Regions from separate parts of the Terrabacter lapilli genome, predicted to be linked through region 2. Evidence: predicted binding sites of a transcription regulator. Region 2 holds the regulator's gene; the other holds the start of a gene.
What was found. Region 2 encodes Rex, which represses fermentation and respiration genes when NADH is low (regulators of the CRP and FNR family bind a similar motif). Its sites were predicted from a motif close to CTTGTGAANNNNTTCACAAG; they were not measured.
Positions count from the first base shown of each region.

Region 1: ABD241_RS20525 (geranylgeranyl reductase family protein) is a predicted target of Rex. The motif match lies at 5,644-5,663, and genes of this name have one in related genera.

Region 1 is NZ_BAAAPU010000012.1:130,240-137,122, forward strand. It holds gene nuoF (NADH-quinone oxidoreductase subunit NuoF) at 1-204, opposite strand, end outside; gene nuoE (NADH-quinone oxidoreductase subunit NuoE) at 201-983, opposite strand; gene ABD241_RS20505 (NADH-quinone oxidoreductase subunit D) at 980-2,407, opposite strand; gene ABD241_RS20510 (NADH-quinone oxidoreductase subunit C) at 2,407-3,192, opposite strand; gene ABD241_RS20515 (NuoB/complex I 20 kDa subunit family protein) at 3,189-3,743, opposite strand; gene ABD241_RS20520 (NADH-quinone oxidoreductase subunit A) at 3,813-4,172, opposite strand; gene ABD241_RS20525 (geranylgeranyl reductase family protein) at 4,300-5,619, opposite strand; gene ABD241_RS20530 (demethylmenaquinone methyltransferase) at 5,897-6,589, opposite strand; gene ABD241_RS20535 (isochorismate synthase) at 6,658-6,883, shown strand, end outside.
Region 2 is NZ_BAAAPU010000011.1:460,926-467,808, forward strand. It holds gene ABD241_RS19695 (lysophospholipid acyltransferase family protein) at 1-538, shown strand, start outside; gene ABD241_RS19700 (DUF5667 domain-containing protein) at 587-1,867, opposite strand; gene ABD241_RS19705 (RNA polymerase sigma factor) at 2,138-2,986, opposite strand; gene ABD241_RS19710 (glutaredoxin family protein) at 3,116-3,379, shown strand; gene ABD241_RS19715 (redox-sensing transcriptional repressor Rex) at 3,522-4,202, shown strand; gene hemA (glutamyl-tRNA reductase) at 4,199-5,581, shown strand; gene hemC (hydroxymethylbilane synthase) at 5,578-6,579, shown strand; gene ABD241_RS19730 (bifunctional uroporphyrinogen-III C-methyltransferase/uroporphyrinogen-III synthase) at 6,576-6,883, shown strand, end outside.

The DNA of each region.
Region 1 (6,883 bases), on a different contig from region 2:
CGACCACTTCATGCCGGTCGGGAAGCCGGCGCCGCCGCGGCCGCGGATGCTGGAGTCCTTGACGGCGTCGATGATCGCCTGCGGCTCCATCTCGAGCGCCTTGGTCAGGGCCTTGTAGCCGTCGTGGCGCTCGTACGTCGCGAGGGTCCAGGACTGCGGGTCGTCCCAGAACTTCGTGAGGATCGGGGTCAGGGTGTCGGTCACTTCGATCCGTCCTTCCCGTCGGCCTGGGCCGCTCGTGGAGCGCGCGAGCCGTTGCTGCCGCCGGCGCCCTGCGCGCCCGGGGCGGTCCAGCCGTGCTCGTTGGCGATGCGCAGGCCGAGGAGCGAGGCCGGTCCGGCGCCCACGCCCTCGTCGGCGCGGCCGTCCTCGAAGCCGGCGAGCACCCGCGAGACCTCCTTGAAGGTGCACACCTTCGCCGCGCCGCGCGTCGGCGCGACGTCCTTGCCGGCGCGCAGGTCCTCGACGAGGCCGATGGTGCTCTCGGGCGTCTGGTTGTCGAAGAACTCCCAGTTGGCCATGACGACGGGCGCGTAGTCGCACGCGGCGTTGCACTCGATGCGCTCGAGGGTGATCCGGCCGTCCTCGGTCGTCTCGTCGTGGCCGATGCCCAGGTGCTCGGAGACGCGGTCGAAGATCAGGTCACCGCCCATGATCGCGCAGAGCGTGTTGGTGCAGACCCCGACGGTGTAGTCGCCGTTGGGGTGGCGCTTGTACTGGGTGTAGAAGGTCGCGACACCGCTGACCTCGGCCTCGGTGAGGTCGAGGACCTCGGCGCAGAAGGCCACTCCCCTACCGGTCACGTAGCCGTCGACCGACTGCACGAGGTGCAGCAGCGGCAGCAGCGCCGAGCGCTTCTGGGGGTAGCGGGCGATGACCTCGGCGGCGTCCGCGTGCAGCCGCTCGAGGACGTCGGCGGCATACGGCGCCTTCGACTCGGGGCTGACGTGCAGGAAGCCCGAGGCGTCATGGCCAGCGCTCATCGGTCCACACCTCCCATGACGGGGTCGATCGAGGCCACGGCGACGATGACGTCGGCGATCTGGCTGCCTTCGCACATGGCGGCCACGGCCTGCAGGTTGTTGAAGCTCGGGTCGCGGAAGTGCGCGCGGTAGGGGCGCGTGCCGCCGTCGGACACGAGGTGGCAGCCGAGCTCGCCCTTGGCGGACTCGACCGCCTGGTACACCTGGCCCGGCGGGACCCGGAAGCCCTCGGTGACGAGCTTGAAGTGGTGGATGAGCGACTCCATCGAGCTGCCCATGATCTCGCGGATGTGGTCGAGGCTGTTGCCGAGGCCGTCGCTGCCCAGCGCGAGCTGCGCCGGCCACGCGATCTTCTTGTCCTGGACCATGACGCTGGCGTGCTCGCCCTCGCTCGCCTGGAGGCGGTCGGTGGCCTGCTCGATGATCTTCAGCGACTCGTACATCTCGTCGATGCGGATGCGCAGCCGGCCGTAGGCGTCCTGGCTCGTGCGGGTGATGACGTCGAAGTCGTACGTCTCGTAGCCGCAGTACGGGTCGAGCTTGCGCAGGTCGTGCGGCAGGCCGGTCGAGCGCAGGACCGGGCCGGTGATGCCCAGGGCCATGCAGCCGGCGAGGTCGAGCACGCCCACGTCGACGGTGCGGCCCTTGAGGACGGGGTTCTCGTTGAGCAGCGCCTCGAGCTCGCCGAGGCCGCGGCGGATCTCGGGGACCATCTCGCGCAGCGCGTCGATGGAGCCGGGCGGGAGGTCCTGGGCGACGCCGCCGGGGCGGATGTAGGCGTTGTTCATGCGCAGCCCGGTGATCATCTCGATCACGCGGAGCAGGCGCTCACGCTCACGGAACGCGACCGTCATCACGGTCGTGGCGCCCATCTCCATGCCACCGGTGCCGAGGCAGACCATGTGGCTGCTGATGCGGGTCATCTCCATCATGAGCACGCGGATGACGCTCGCGCGCTCGGGGATCTGGTCCGTGATGCCGAGCAGCTTCTCGATGGCGAGGCAGTAGGCAGCCTCCTGGAACATCGGGGTGAGGTAGTCCATGCGCGTGCAGAACGTGACGCCCTGCACCCAGCTGCGGTACTCCATGTTCTTCTCGATGCCGGTGTGGAGGTAGCCGATGCCCGCGCGGGCCTCGGTGACCGTCTCGCCGTCGATCTCGAGGATGAGGCGCAGCACGCCGTGCGTCGACGGGTGCTGGGGACCCATGTTGACGACGATGCGCTCCTCGCCGAGCGAGGTCGCCTCGTCGACGAGGTCGTTCCAGTCGCCGCCGGAGGCGTTGAAGACGTGGGCGCCCTCGCTTGCCTGCTCGTCGGCGGTCGACGTCGCGTAGATGTCGTTGGCGCCGCGCTCGGGCACCTCAGTCTGCGTGAACTCGGTGTGGATCGGCTCGGTGTGGGTCGGGTCGGTGTGGGTGCTCATCAGTTGTACGACCTCCGCTGGTCCGGCGGCGGGACCGTGGCCCCCTTGTACTCGACGGGGATGCCGCCGAGGGGGTAGTCCTTCCGCTGCGGGTGGCCCGGCCAGTCGTCGGGCATGAGGATTCGGGTCAGGGCCGGGTGGCCGTCGAACTCGATGCCGAACATGTCCCACGTCTCGCGCTCGTGCCAGTCGTTGGCCGGGTAGATCGAGACGATCGACGGGATGTGGCGGTCGTCGTCGGGGCACGTGACCTCGAGGCGGACGCGCCTGCCGCCGTGGGTGATCGACAGGAGGTGGTAGACCGCGTGCAGCTCCTCGCCGGTGCGGTCGGGGTAGTGCACCCCGGAGACGCCCGTGCAGATCTCGAAGCGCAGCGACGGGTCGTCGCGCAGCACCCGGGCCACGGCCGGCAGGTGCTGGCGGCGGACGCGGATCGTCATCTCGCCACGGTCGACGACGACACGCTCGACGGCCTCGGCGTAGGAGGCGGTGCCGCCGACGAGGCCCCGCTCGAGGTTGTCGGCGATCTCGTCGAAGTAGCCGCCGTAGGGGCGTGAGGCCGCTCCGGCGATGAGGATCGGGCGCTGCAGGCGCGAGTAGCCGGAGGTGTCGCCGCCCTGCGTGACGCCGAACATGCCGCGGCGGACACCGACGACCTCGGGCTCCGAGCCGGCGGCGGCGTCCTGGCGGATCTGCACCTCGTGCGGCGTCAGGCCCGAGCTCTGGGTCTTGGTGGTGTCGGCGTTCACCGCGGGCGCGCCGTCCTTCTTGTCGGCGTCGCTCATGCCAGCAGGCCCTTCATCTGGTGCGTCGGCGTCGCGGAGAGCGCGGCCACCTCGGCGGCCTTGGCGGCCTCGACCCGGTTGACGCCGAGCGGCGAGGTCTCGATCTGGTGGTGCAGCTCGATGATCGCGTTGAGCAGCATCTGCGGGCGCGGCGGGCAGCCGGGCAGGTAGATGTCGACCGGGACGATGTGGTCGACGCCCTGCACGATCGCGTAGTTGTTGAACATGCCGCCCGAGCTCGCGCAGACGCCCATCGCGATGACCCACTTGGGGTTGGGCATCTGGTCGTAGACCTGGCGCACGACCGGGGCCATCTTCTGGCTGACGCGGCCGGCCACGATCATCAGGTCGGCCTGGCGCGGCGTCGCCGAGAAGCGCTCCATGCCGAAGCGGGCGATGTCGTAGTCGGGGGTGCCCACGGCCATCATCTCGATGGCGCAGCAGGCCAGGCCGAAGGTCGCGGGCCAGATCGAGGCCTTGCGCATGTAGCCGGCCAGGCCCTCGACGGTCGAGAGCAGGAACCCGGACGGGAGCTTCTCTTCGAGACCCATTGCTTACTCCTTAACTTTCCTGACGGACCCGGTGGACGCGTACCGCTTCACGCGGCGCGGCCTGCGGGATCAGTCCCACTCCAGGCCGCCGCGGCGCCAGACGTAGGCGTACGCGACGAAGACCGTGAGGATGAACAGGACCATCTCGACCAGCGCGAAGAGGCCGAGCTTGTTGAAGGCCACTGCGAACGGATAGAGGAAGACCGACTCGATGTCGAAGATGATGAAGAGCATCGCCGTCAGGTAGTACTTGATCGGCACGCGCCCTCCGCCGGCCGCCTGGGGCGTCGGCTGGATGCCGCACTCGTAGGCCTCGAGCTTGGCGCGGTTGTAGCGCTTCGGGCCGACGACGAGCGAGGTGAAGACCGACAGCGCGGCGAACGCGAAGCCGAGCCCCAGCATGAACAGGATCGGGACGTAGGAGTTCATCCGAGGTCGCGTGCCTTTCGGTCGTGCTTGACGTGCGAAGCAGGGGCGCAGGTGCGCAGCGCACCCATCCTAGGGGCGCCGGGGACGATTGTGCTCGGCGTCACAAGCCGGTCGGCAGGCGGGGTCGTCATGCGCTCGGCGCCAGCCGGGAGAGGGTCGTGATGAGCCGGTCCGTCGCGTTCCTGCTCGTCGGATCGGCGAGATTGGCCATGATCTTGAGCAGGACCGGCATGAGCCGGGTCCGGGGCAGGCCGTACTTCGTGGCCAGGCGCATGACCTCGGGGTTGCCGATGGCGTGGGCGAACCAGCGGCCCAGCGTGAAGTAGCCGCCGAGCTCGTCCTTCATGACCTTCGGGTATGCCGCGAGCACCCTCTCGCGCTCGGCGTCGCTCGGGCGGGCCATCGCCTGCGCGACGAGCTCGGCACCGACGCGGGCGGCCTCGAGGGCGTAGTCGATGCCCTCGCCGTTGAACGGGTTGACCATGCCGCCGGAGTCGCCGACGAGGAGGAGGCCGTCGGCATACAGCGGGGTGCGGTTGAAGCCCATCGGCAGGGCGGCGCCGCGGATGGGGCCGGCGGACTCGTCGTGGTCGAGCTGCCACTCGGGGTTGATGTCCTCGACCCACCGGCGCATGACGTCCTTGTAGTCGGTCTTCTGGAAGGCCGAGGTGGTGTCGAGGGTGCCGAGGCCGACGTTGGTGCGGCCGTCCTCGAGCGGGAAGAGCCAGCCATAGCCGGGCATGAGGATGCGGTTGCCGGCGTCGTCGCGGGTCCACAGCTCGAGGTGGCTTTCGAGGTAGTCGTCGCGTTTGGGCGTCGTGTAGTACGCGCGGACGGCCACGCCCATGACGCGGTCCTCGCGCTTGGGGCGGCCCACGGCGGTCGCGAGGCGGCTCGAGACGCCGTCGCTCGCGACGACGACGGGGGCGCGGTAGGTGACGGTCTCACCCGTGGCACGGCCCGCCTCGTCGAGGCGCTTGGCCGTGACGCCGGCGACCCGGCCGGAGGAGTCACGGACGGGCGCGGTGACGCTGGTGCGCTCCTGGAGCAGCGCGCCCTTGCGCTCGGCGTGCCGGGCGAGCGCCTCGTCGAGCTGCGCGCGGGTGCGCACCATGCCGTAGCCGGGGAACGCGTCGGACTCGGGCCAGTCGAGCTGCAGGGTGTGGCCGCCGCCCTTGATGCGCAGGCCCTTGGTGCGCTGCCAGCCGCTCGTGTCGATGCCGAGGGAGATGAGCTCCTTGGTGGCGCGCGGGGTCAGGCCGTCGCCGCAGATCTTGTCGCGGGGAAAGGCCGACTTCTCCAGGAGCACGACGTCGAGACCGTGGTCGGCGAGGTACGCGGCTGTCGCGCTGCCACCGGGACCGGCACCGACGACGATGACGTCGGCCCGCTCGACGGGTGCATCGCCACCCCGTGAGGGGCTGGGCGCGACGCTCGAACTGGACATGTCTCCCTGCACGCTTCCGAACCGCTTGTGAAGATCTTCACGAACTCTCCGGGAAGTGTATTCCCGCGATCTGCCCATGTCAGATAAGGCATACCTAACCCTGCACAGCCGCCCCGTCGAGAGGCCACGTCTTGCCGCCCCTGCCCCGTCGAGAGGCCACGTCTTGCCGCCCCCGCCACGTCGAGAGGCCACGACTTGCCGCCCCCGCCCCGTCGAGAGGCCACTTCTGACGCGCCTCCCGCAGCGGACGGCATACGCCCCGACGCTCCGGGAGGGGTCAGCGCTTCGTGCCGTGGTGCAGCGCGACGATCCCGCCGGTGAGGTTGGTCCAGCCGACCTGCTGCCAGCCGGCCGCCTCGATGATGCCGGCGAGCTCGCCCTGCGGGGGCCACGCCCGGATCGACTCGGCGAGGTAGACGTAGGACTCGGGGTTGCTCGACGTGCGGCGCGCCACGGGCGGCAGCGCGCGCATGAGGTAGTTCGTGTAGACGGTGCGGAACACCTTGTTGACCGGCTGGCTGAACTCGCAGACCAGCAGGCGGCCGCCCGGCTTGGTGACGCGGAGGAACTCGCGCAGCGCCGTGGCGGGATCGGCGACGTTGCGCAGGCCGAAGCTCATGGTCACGACGTCGAAGCTCTCGTCGGCGAAGGGCAGGCTCATCGCGTCCGCGGCGGTGAACGCCATGTCGGGACGGCGACGGCGACCGACCCGGAGCATGCCGAGCGAGAAGTCGGCCGGCACGACCTCGATCTCCTGGTCGGCCCACGGCTCGCTGGAGGTTCCGGTGCCCGCGGCGATGTCGAGGATGCGCTCCCCCGGCTTGGCGTCGACGGCCTTGACGACGGCCCGGCGCCACAGGCGGTCCTGGCCGAGCGAGAGCACGTCGTTGGTCACGTCGTACTTCTCGGCGACGGTGTCGAACATCGACGCGACGTCGACCGGCTTCTTGTCCAGCTGCGCACGGCTCATGCGCTCATCCTCGCACCACGCGCGACCACGGCCGGGGCGGGCGGGGCTCCGCCGTAGAGTTGCAGTCGATGTCCACGCTCCCAGCCCCCGACGCGGCCTCGCCCGCAGCGGCCCCATCGGTCGTCGTCCGCACGGTGCCGATCCCGGCCGACGCGCCCCTGCTGACCTACCTGCCGTCGGGGCTGCCGCACGACGAGCTGCTCTCGTGGGTTCGCCGCGGCGAGGGACTCGTCGGCTGGGGAGCGGCGCTGACGTTCGAGGCGGCCGGCGAGGACCGGTTCCGCGAGGCGGAGC
Region 2 (6,883 bases):
CGCGGACCTCGTCTTCCAGCTGCCCTTCATCGGGACCATGGCGCGCCGGTCGGGCACCACCCTGGCGGCCAACACCGACGCCGAACGGCTGCTCGGCAGCGGGGCGCTCGTCGGCGTCTGGCCCGAGGGCTTCAAGGGCGTGGGCAAGCCCTTCAGCGAGCGCTACAAGCTCCAGCGCTTCGGCCGCGGCGGCTTCGTCTCGGCGGCGCTGCGCGCGGGCGTCCCGATCGTCCCCGTGTCGATCGTCGGGGCCGAGGAGATCTACCCCATCCTCGGCAACATGCCAGCGGTCGCCCGCCTGTTCGGCATGCCCTACGCACCCATCACGCCGACCTTCCCGCTCCTCGGACCGCTCGGCCTGGTGCCGCTGCCGAGCAAGTGGCTCATCGAGTTCGGGCCGCCCATCGACACGTCGAGCTTCGGGCCCGAGGCCGCGGACGACCCCATGCTCGTCTTCGACCTCACCGACCAGGTGCGCGAGACCATCCAGCAGACGCTCTACAGCCTGCTGATGCAGCGCAAGTCCGTCTTCCTCTGACCACCGCTTCCCCGTGGGGCGCGGCGCCGCCGTCAGGGCGGCCTGCACTCAGGGCAGCAGCCGTGTGGGCGCCAGCCCAGTCGGCAGGGTCACCGTCGGGACGCCCAGGGTCACCGACGGCACCGTGATCGTGGCGCCCGGCAGGGTCACGCCACCCCCGCCGACCGCCACGGTCGAGGAGGTCACGCCGGCTCCGGGAAGGTTCACGGTGGCCCCGGGCAGCGTCACGCCGCCACCGCCGACGCCCACCGAGGAGGTGTTGACGCCGACGGTCGGGAGGTTGACGGTGCTCCCCGGCAGGGGCGCCGCGTTCGTGACCGAGCCCCCTGGGAGGGGGAGTCCACCCGGCAGGGTCGCCGTCGACCCGGGTGGGCGAGCGGAGCTGCCGACGCCTCCGGGAGCGCTCGTGCCGGCCGTGGGGCCGGGAGCCGCCGTGGCGTTCACGCGGCTGCCACCGACCCCGGTGGCGCCGGCCGGCAGGGCGGCGAGGGCCACGCGGGCCCGGGCGGCACGGTCGCCGCAGGCGCCGCACGTGGCCAGCTCGCGCAGGGTCGCGATGTCGCCGGAGCCGAGGGCGTCGCGCAGGCGCTGCCAGGCCGGCAGCGACCCGGTCGGAACGCGCGTCCGCATCGCGTCGACCTGCGGGATCGCGCGAGCGTAGAAGTCGGCCAGCTCGGTGAGCGCCTCGGTGCGCCCCTCGGTGCGGTAGACCTCGACGAGGATCGTCTGGGCTCGCCGGACAGCGTCGGTGGCGGAGTCGTAGGCCGTGTCGAGGTCGTGGGTCGCCGGCTTGCCCTGGTCGAGCAGGTCGCGGGCGTCGCCGATGTGCTCCTGTGCCTGTGCCAGGTAGGTCAGGCCCTCGTCGTAGCGCGAGCCGGCGAGCTGCACGGCAGCCCGGTCGAGGAGCTGCTTGACGCCGTAGAGGACGTCGCCCGGCACCGCCGAGCGGGACGCCGCCCCGAGCGCGCCGGCGACCACGATGATGCCGGCGGCCACCGCGGCGACCAGCTTGAGCGGCCGCGCTGCGACGTGCAGCACCGAAACAGGGCCTCGTGGCCCGTCCGTGCGGGCCGGGCCGTCCGGGCCGTCAGTGCCGTCAGTGCCGAGGGCCACGACGGGGGCAGTCGGGATCTCGGCCGCCGGGTCGTCGGCGAGCAACCGGGCGCGGAGGTCGGACACGAACTCACGACGGGGGGCGAGGCCGGCCTGGTCGACCGCCTGGACGGCGTGGAGCACGGCGACGAGCTCGAGGATGCCCGGCTCGCTGACCTGCTCTCCGTCGAGGGCGCGCTGCAGCAGCACGCCGTCGGCGTCGGCACCGAGGTCCATCTCTCCTCCTCCTCTCGTCGGTCCGTCCGGTTGGTCCGTCAGGATGTCGTGTCGGTCGCTGCTGCTGCGCTCCGGGTGCCCGTCACCGCCTTCGCGGCATCGGTGCCCCGGTGCGCGAGCGGCACGGGTGCCTTTCGGCGCCCGGGACGACACGGCATACGGCGAGGGGTTCCACGGCCACGCTGGTCGGCGCGTCGCGGGCGGACCCGCGCCCGAGGGCGTCGGTCCTACGCCGTGAGAACGACGCGGGAGCCCGAAGGGTTACGGGGATCACAGCTCGACTCCTTCGAGCGCCTTGCGCAGCGCCCGGGTGGCGCGCAGCTGCAGCTGCTTGACGGCCCCCTCGGACTTGCCGAGGACCCGCGCGGTGTCGGCGAGGCTGAGGCCCTGGAGGAAGCGCAGCGTGATGCATTCCGCCTGGTCGGGCCCGAGCTCCTTGATCGCCGAGACCAGCCGCTCGTCGCGCAGCCGGGTCAGCACCTCGGTGTCGGGGGCGTCGACGCGCTCGTCGGCGTCGCGCATGTCGGCCGTCGCCACCTCGAAGCGGAAGCGCGCCGACTTCACGTGGTCGGCGATGAGGTTGCGCGCGATGGTGACGAACCACGCCGCGATGTCCTTGCCCTGCCAGGTGAAGGAGTCGATGCGCCGCATCGCGCGCACGAACGTCTCGGACGTCAGGTCCTCGGCCAGGGCCCGGTTGGCGACGCGGACGAGCACGTAGCGGAACACCGTGTCGACGTAGACGTCGTAGAGCTGTGCGAAGGCCTCCTTGTCACCGTCCTGCGCCAGCTGCACGAGCGCCGCGATGCGGAGCTGCTCGTCCGAGTCGCGCTCGAGGCGGCGCGGTCCCGGCCCGCCGGGTCCGGTGCGGGCGAGGTCGACGCCCTCGTCGGCGAGGGAGGCCCACAGCGCGTCGAGTGCCGAGCGCCAGGTCGGCAGGCCGGGCAGGACGGGGTCGTATGCCGGCACGCCGGCTCCCGCGACCGCCGGTCCGCCCGCGTGCGCGAGGACGAGAGCGGGGAGGCTGAGGCGGGTGCGCGTCAGCAGCCCCCGCGCCGGGGCCCTTCCCGGGGCGGGAACCGGTCGAGGCAGTGGTGCCGACGTCCTGTTCGCGCGCATTGTGGACAGTGTGACTGAAGGGCGCCCCCGATGGGACCCCCAGAAGGTTATGTGGCGGAGTCGACTCCCGCCCACTCCCCGTCGAGATCGGGCCTGCGGCGTGACGGAGGCGTGCCTACAGTGGTCGGTATGACGAGTGAGCACCCCTCGCAGGCCCCAGCCCCACGCGTCGTGCTGCTCGGCAGGCCCGGCTGCCACCTCTGCGAGGAGGCGCGGACCGTCGTCGAACGGGTCACCGCCGAGCTGGGGGTGGCCTGGGAGGAGCGGTCCGTCGACGACGACCCGGAGCTGCTGCGGCGCTACGCCGAGCAGATCCCCGTCACCTTCGTCGACGGGCGCCGGCACGACTTCTGGCGGGTCGACGAGGGGCGCCTGCGGGCGGCCCTACGGTGACCTGCCTGACCACCGTCCGCTATGCCGTGGTAGGCGGCCGAAGTCAACTTTGTGCATGGCTTCACAAACGTCTAGCCTGAACGGGTCCCCACGTGCTCCGCGTTCGGCAGAACGCCTCTTCGAGAGGAGCCGGTGAGCAAGAGTGTCCGCCGACCCTGCACTGCGTCGAGAGATCCCCGACGCAACCGTCGCGCGGCTTCCCGAGTACCTCCGAACGCTCTCCCGTCTCGCTGAGGACGGCGTCCTGTCGGTCTCCTCCGAGGAGCTCGCGGCCGAGGTCGGAGTGCGATCGGCCCAGCTGCGCAAGGACCTCAGCCACCTCGGCTCCTACGGCGTCCGCGGCGTCGGCTACGACGTCGAGACCCTCGCCCTCGAGATCTCGCGCGCCCTGGGCCTGACCCAGGACTGGCCGGTCGCCATCGTCGGGATGGGCAACCTCGGGCACGCGCTCGCCTCCTACTCCGGCTTCGTCACCAAGGGCTTCCGCATCGTCGGCCTCTACGACGACGACCCGGCCCTCACCGGCGAGCGCATCGTCGGCGTGCCCATCCGGCCACTGGCCGAGCTCGACGCCGACCACGCCGTCGACCCCATCGCCATCGGGGTCATCGCGACGCCTGCCCCCGCCGCGCAGGCCGTCTGCGACGCGCTCGTCGGGGCCGGCATCAGCTCGATCCTCAACTTCGCACCGGCCGTCCTGACGGTGCCCCACGGCGTGGACGTACGCCGCGTCGACCTTTCCACGGAGCTGCAGATCCTCGCCTTCCACGCCCAGCGCAAGTCCCTCGCCGCCGGCGACCTCAGTGCGGTGGCCGCACCGTGAGCCTGCTCGTCATCGGACTGTCCCACCACACGGCGCCGCTCTCGGTGCTCGAGGCGCTCTCGGAGCGCCCTGACCGCGCCGAGGCCATCGCCTCGTCCGTGCTCGGGTCGGCCACGGCCACCGAGACCGTCGTGCTCTCCACCTGCAACCGTCTGGAGGTCTACGCCTCCGTGCCGGCCTTCCACCCGGCCGTCGCCGCCATCGGCGAGGCGCTCGCCCTGGCTGCGGGGCTCGAGACACCCGACGGCGTACGCCCGGTGGCCGACCTGCCCCCGGGCGACCCCACCGCCGCGCTGGCGGTGCGCGCCGAGGCGCTCGCGGACCACCTCTACGTCCGCTACGACGACGCCGCGGTCGCCCACGCCTTCACGGTCGCCTGCGGGCTCGACTCGATGGCCGTGGGCGAGGCGCAGATCCTGGGCCAGATGCGCGACGCGCTCTCCGGCGCCCAGAGCCGCGGGCAGGTGGGCGAGTCGCTCAACTCCCTCTTCCAGGGCGCCTTGCGGGTCGGCAAGCGGGCCCACGCCGAGACCGACATCGACCAGCACAGCGTCTCGCTCGTGCAGATCGGCCTCGAGGAGGCCGCGGCCGTCCTCGGGCCCCTCGACGGGGCTGCGGCCGTCGTCGTGGGCGCGGGTGGCATGAGCGGCCTGGCGGCCGCCACCACCCGTCGGCAGGGGCTCGGGTCCCTGACGATCGTCAACCGCACCCCCGACCGGGCCGAGCGCCTCGCCGCCGCGACGTCCGGCGTCGCCCGCCCGTGGGCCGACCTGGCCGACGTCATCGCCGAGAGCGACCTCGTCATCTCGTGCACGGGCGCGGTGGGGCACGTCATCACGGCCGACCTGCTCGCCGCGAGCTCTGCCCGCCGTGGCGGCCGCCCGCAGGTCGTCGTCGACCTGGCACTGCCTCGCGACGTCGAGCCGGTCGACTCGTGGCAGCGCGAGATCCCGGGCGTCACGCTCGTGGACCTGCAGGCTCTCGGACTGCTCCTCGAGGGGCGTGCCGACACCACCGAGGTCGTCCGCGTCCGCGAGCTGGTCACCGGCGAGGTGGCCGACTACCTCACCCGGCGCATGGAGAAGTCCGTCGCGCCCACTGTCGCCGCCCTGCGGGCCCGGGCTGCTGCCCTGGTCGCGACGGAGATGGACCGGCTCGACCAGCGCCTGCCCGGCCTCGACGAGACGACCCGCGCCGAGGTGGCCCTGGCCGTCCACCGCATCGTCGAGAAGCTGCTGCACACCCCGACCATGCGGGTCAAGGAGTTCGCCATGGAGGGCAGCGGCGACGACTACGCCGCGGCCCTGCGTGAGCTGTTCGACCTCGAGCCGAAGGACGTCGCCAACGTCTCCGCCCCGCCGAAGCGAGCACAGTCGTGACCGCTCTGCGCCTCGGCACGCGCCGCTCCGCGCTGGCCACCACCCAGTCCGGCTGGGTGGCCGACCGGCTGCGCGCGGCAGGCCACGAGGTCGAGCTCGTCGAGATCACGACCGAGGGTGACGTCTCGGGTGAGCTGCTGACCGCGATCGGCGGCACCGGCGTGTTCGCCGCCGCGATCCGCCGTGCCCTGCTCGAGGGGCGCATCGACGTCGCCGTGCACTCGCTCAAGGACCTCCCCACGGCCCCCGAGCCGGGGCTCGTCGTGGCGGCCGTTCCGGTGCGCGAGGACAGCCGCGACGTGCTCGTCGCCCGGGACGGCCTGACCCTCGGGGAGCTGCCTGCCGGCTCGGTCGTCGGCACCGGTTCGCCGCGTCGCACCGCCCAGCTCGCGGCCCTCGGCCTCGGCGTGCAGGTCCGTCCCATCCGCGGCAACGTCGACACCAGGATCGGTCTCGTCACCTCCGGCGCCGTCGACGCCGTGGTGCTCGCCCGCGCCGGCCTGGCCCGGCTCGGCCGGCTCCACGAGGCCACCGAGGTCCTCGACCCGATCCAGGTGCTTCCCGCGCCCGGGCAGGGCGCCCTCGCCGTCGAGTGCCGCTCGGACCGCCACGACGTCGTCTCTGCCGTCTCGGTGCTCGACGACCCCGACACCCGGGCATGCGTCGTGGCCGAGCGGTCCCTCCTGGCGGCCCTCGAGGCCGGCTGCACCGCCCCGATCGGGGCGCTGGCCGAGGTCGTCGAGGGCGAGGACGGTCTCGAGCTGTCGCTGCGCGGCTTCGTCGGCAGCGAGGACGGCACCGTCGAGCTGCGCCGGTCGCTGGTCGGCCCGTATGCCGAGCCCGAGTCGCTCGGCCGGCGCCTGGCGCAGACCATGCTCGAGGACGGCGCCGCCGGGCTCGACCTGAACGACCATCCGACGAGCGGCACCGAGCCCGCCGCCGTCGACCCAGCACCCGCCCCACGCCAAGCCCCACACCAACCGGAGCAAGTTTCGTGACTCCTTCCTCGCAGCCGTCAGACCAGACGGCCTCGAACTCCACCACCGCGACGACACCGGCCCGCGTGGCCTTCGTCGGCTCGGGCCCCGGCGACCCCGGACTCATGACGCTGCGCGGCCGCGACCTGCTCGCCGTCGCCGACATCGTGGTCCTCGACCGCATCGCCCGCGACGACGTGGTCCTGCGGCACGCCCGCCCGGACGTCGAGATCATCGACGCCGGACACGGCGAGCAGGGCCAGGAGCTCACCCAGGCGATGCGGGCCAAGCTCGTCGTCAAGGCCGCGAAGTCGGTCGCCCCGGG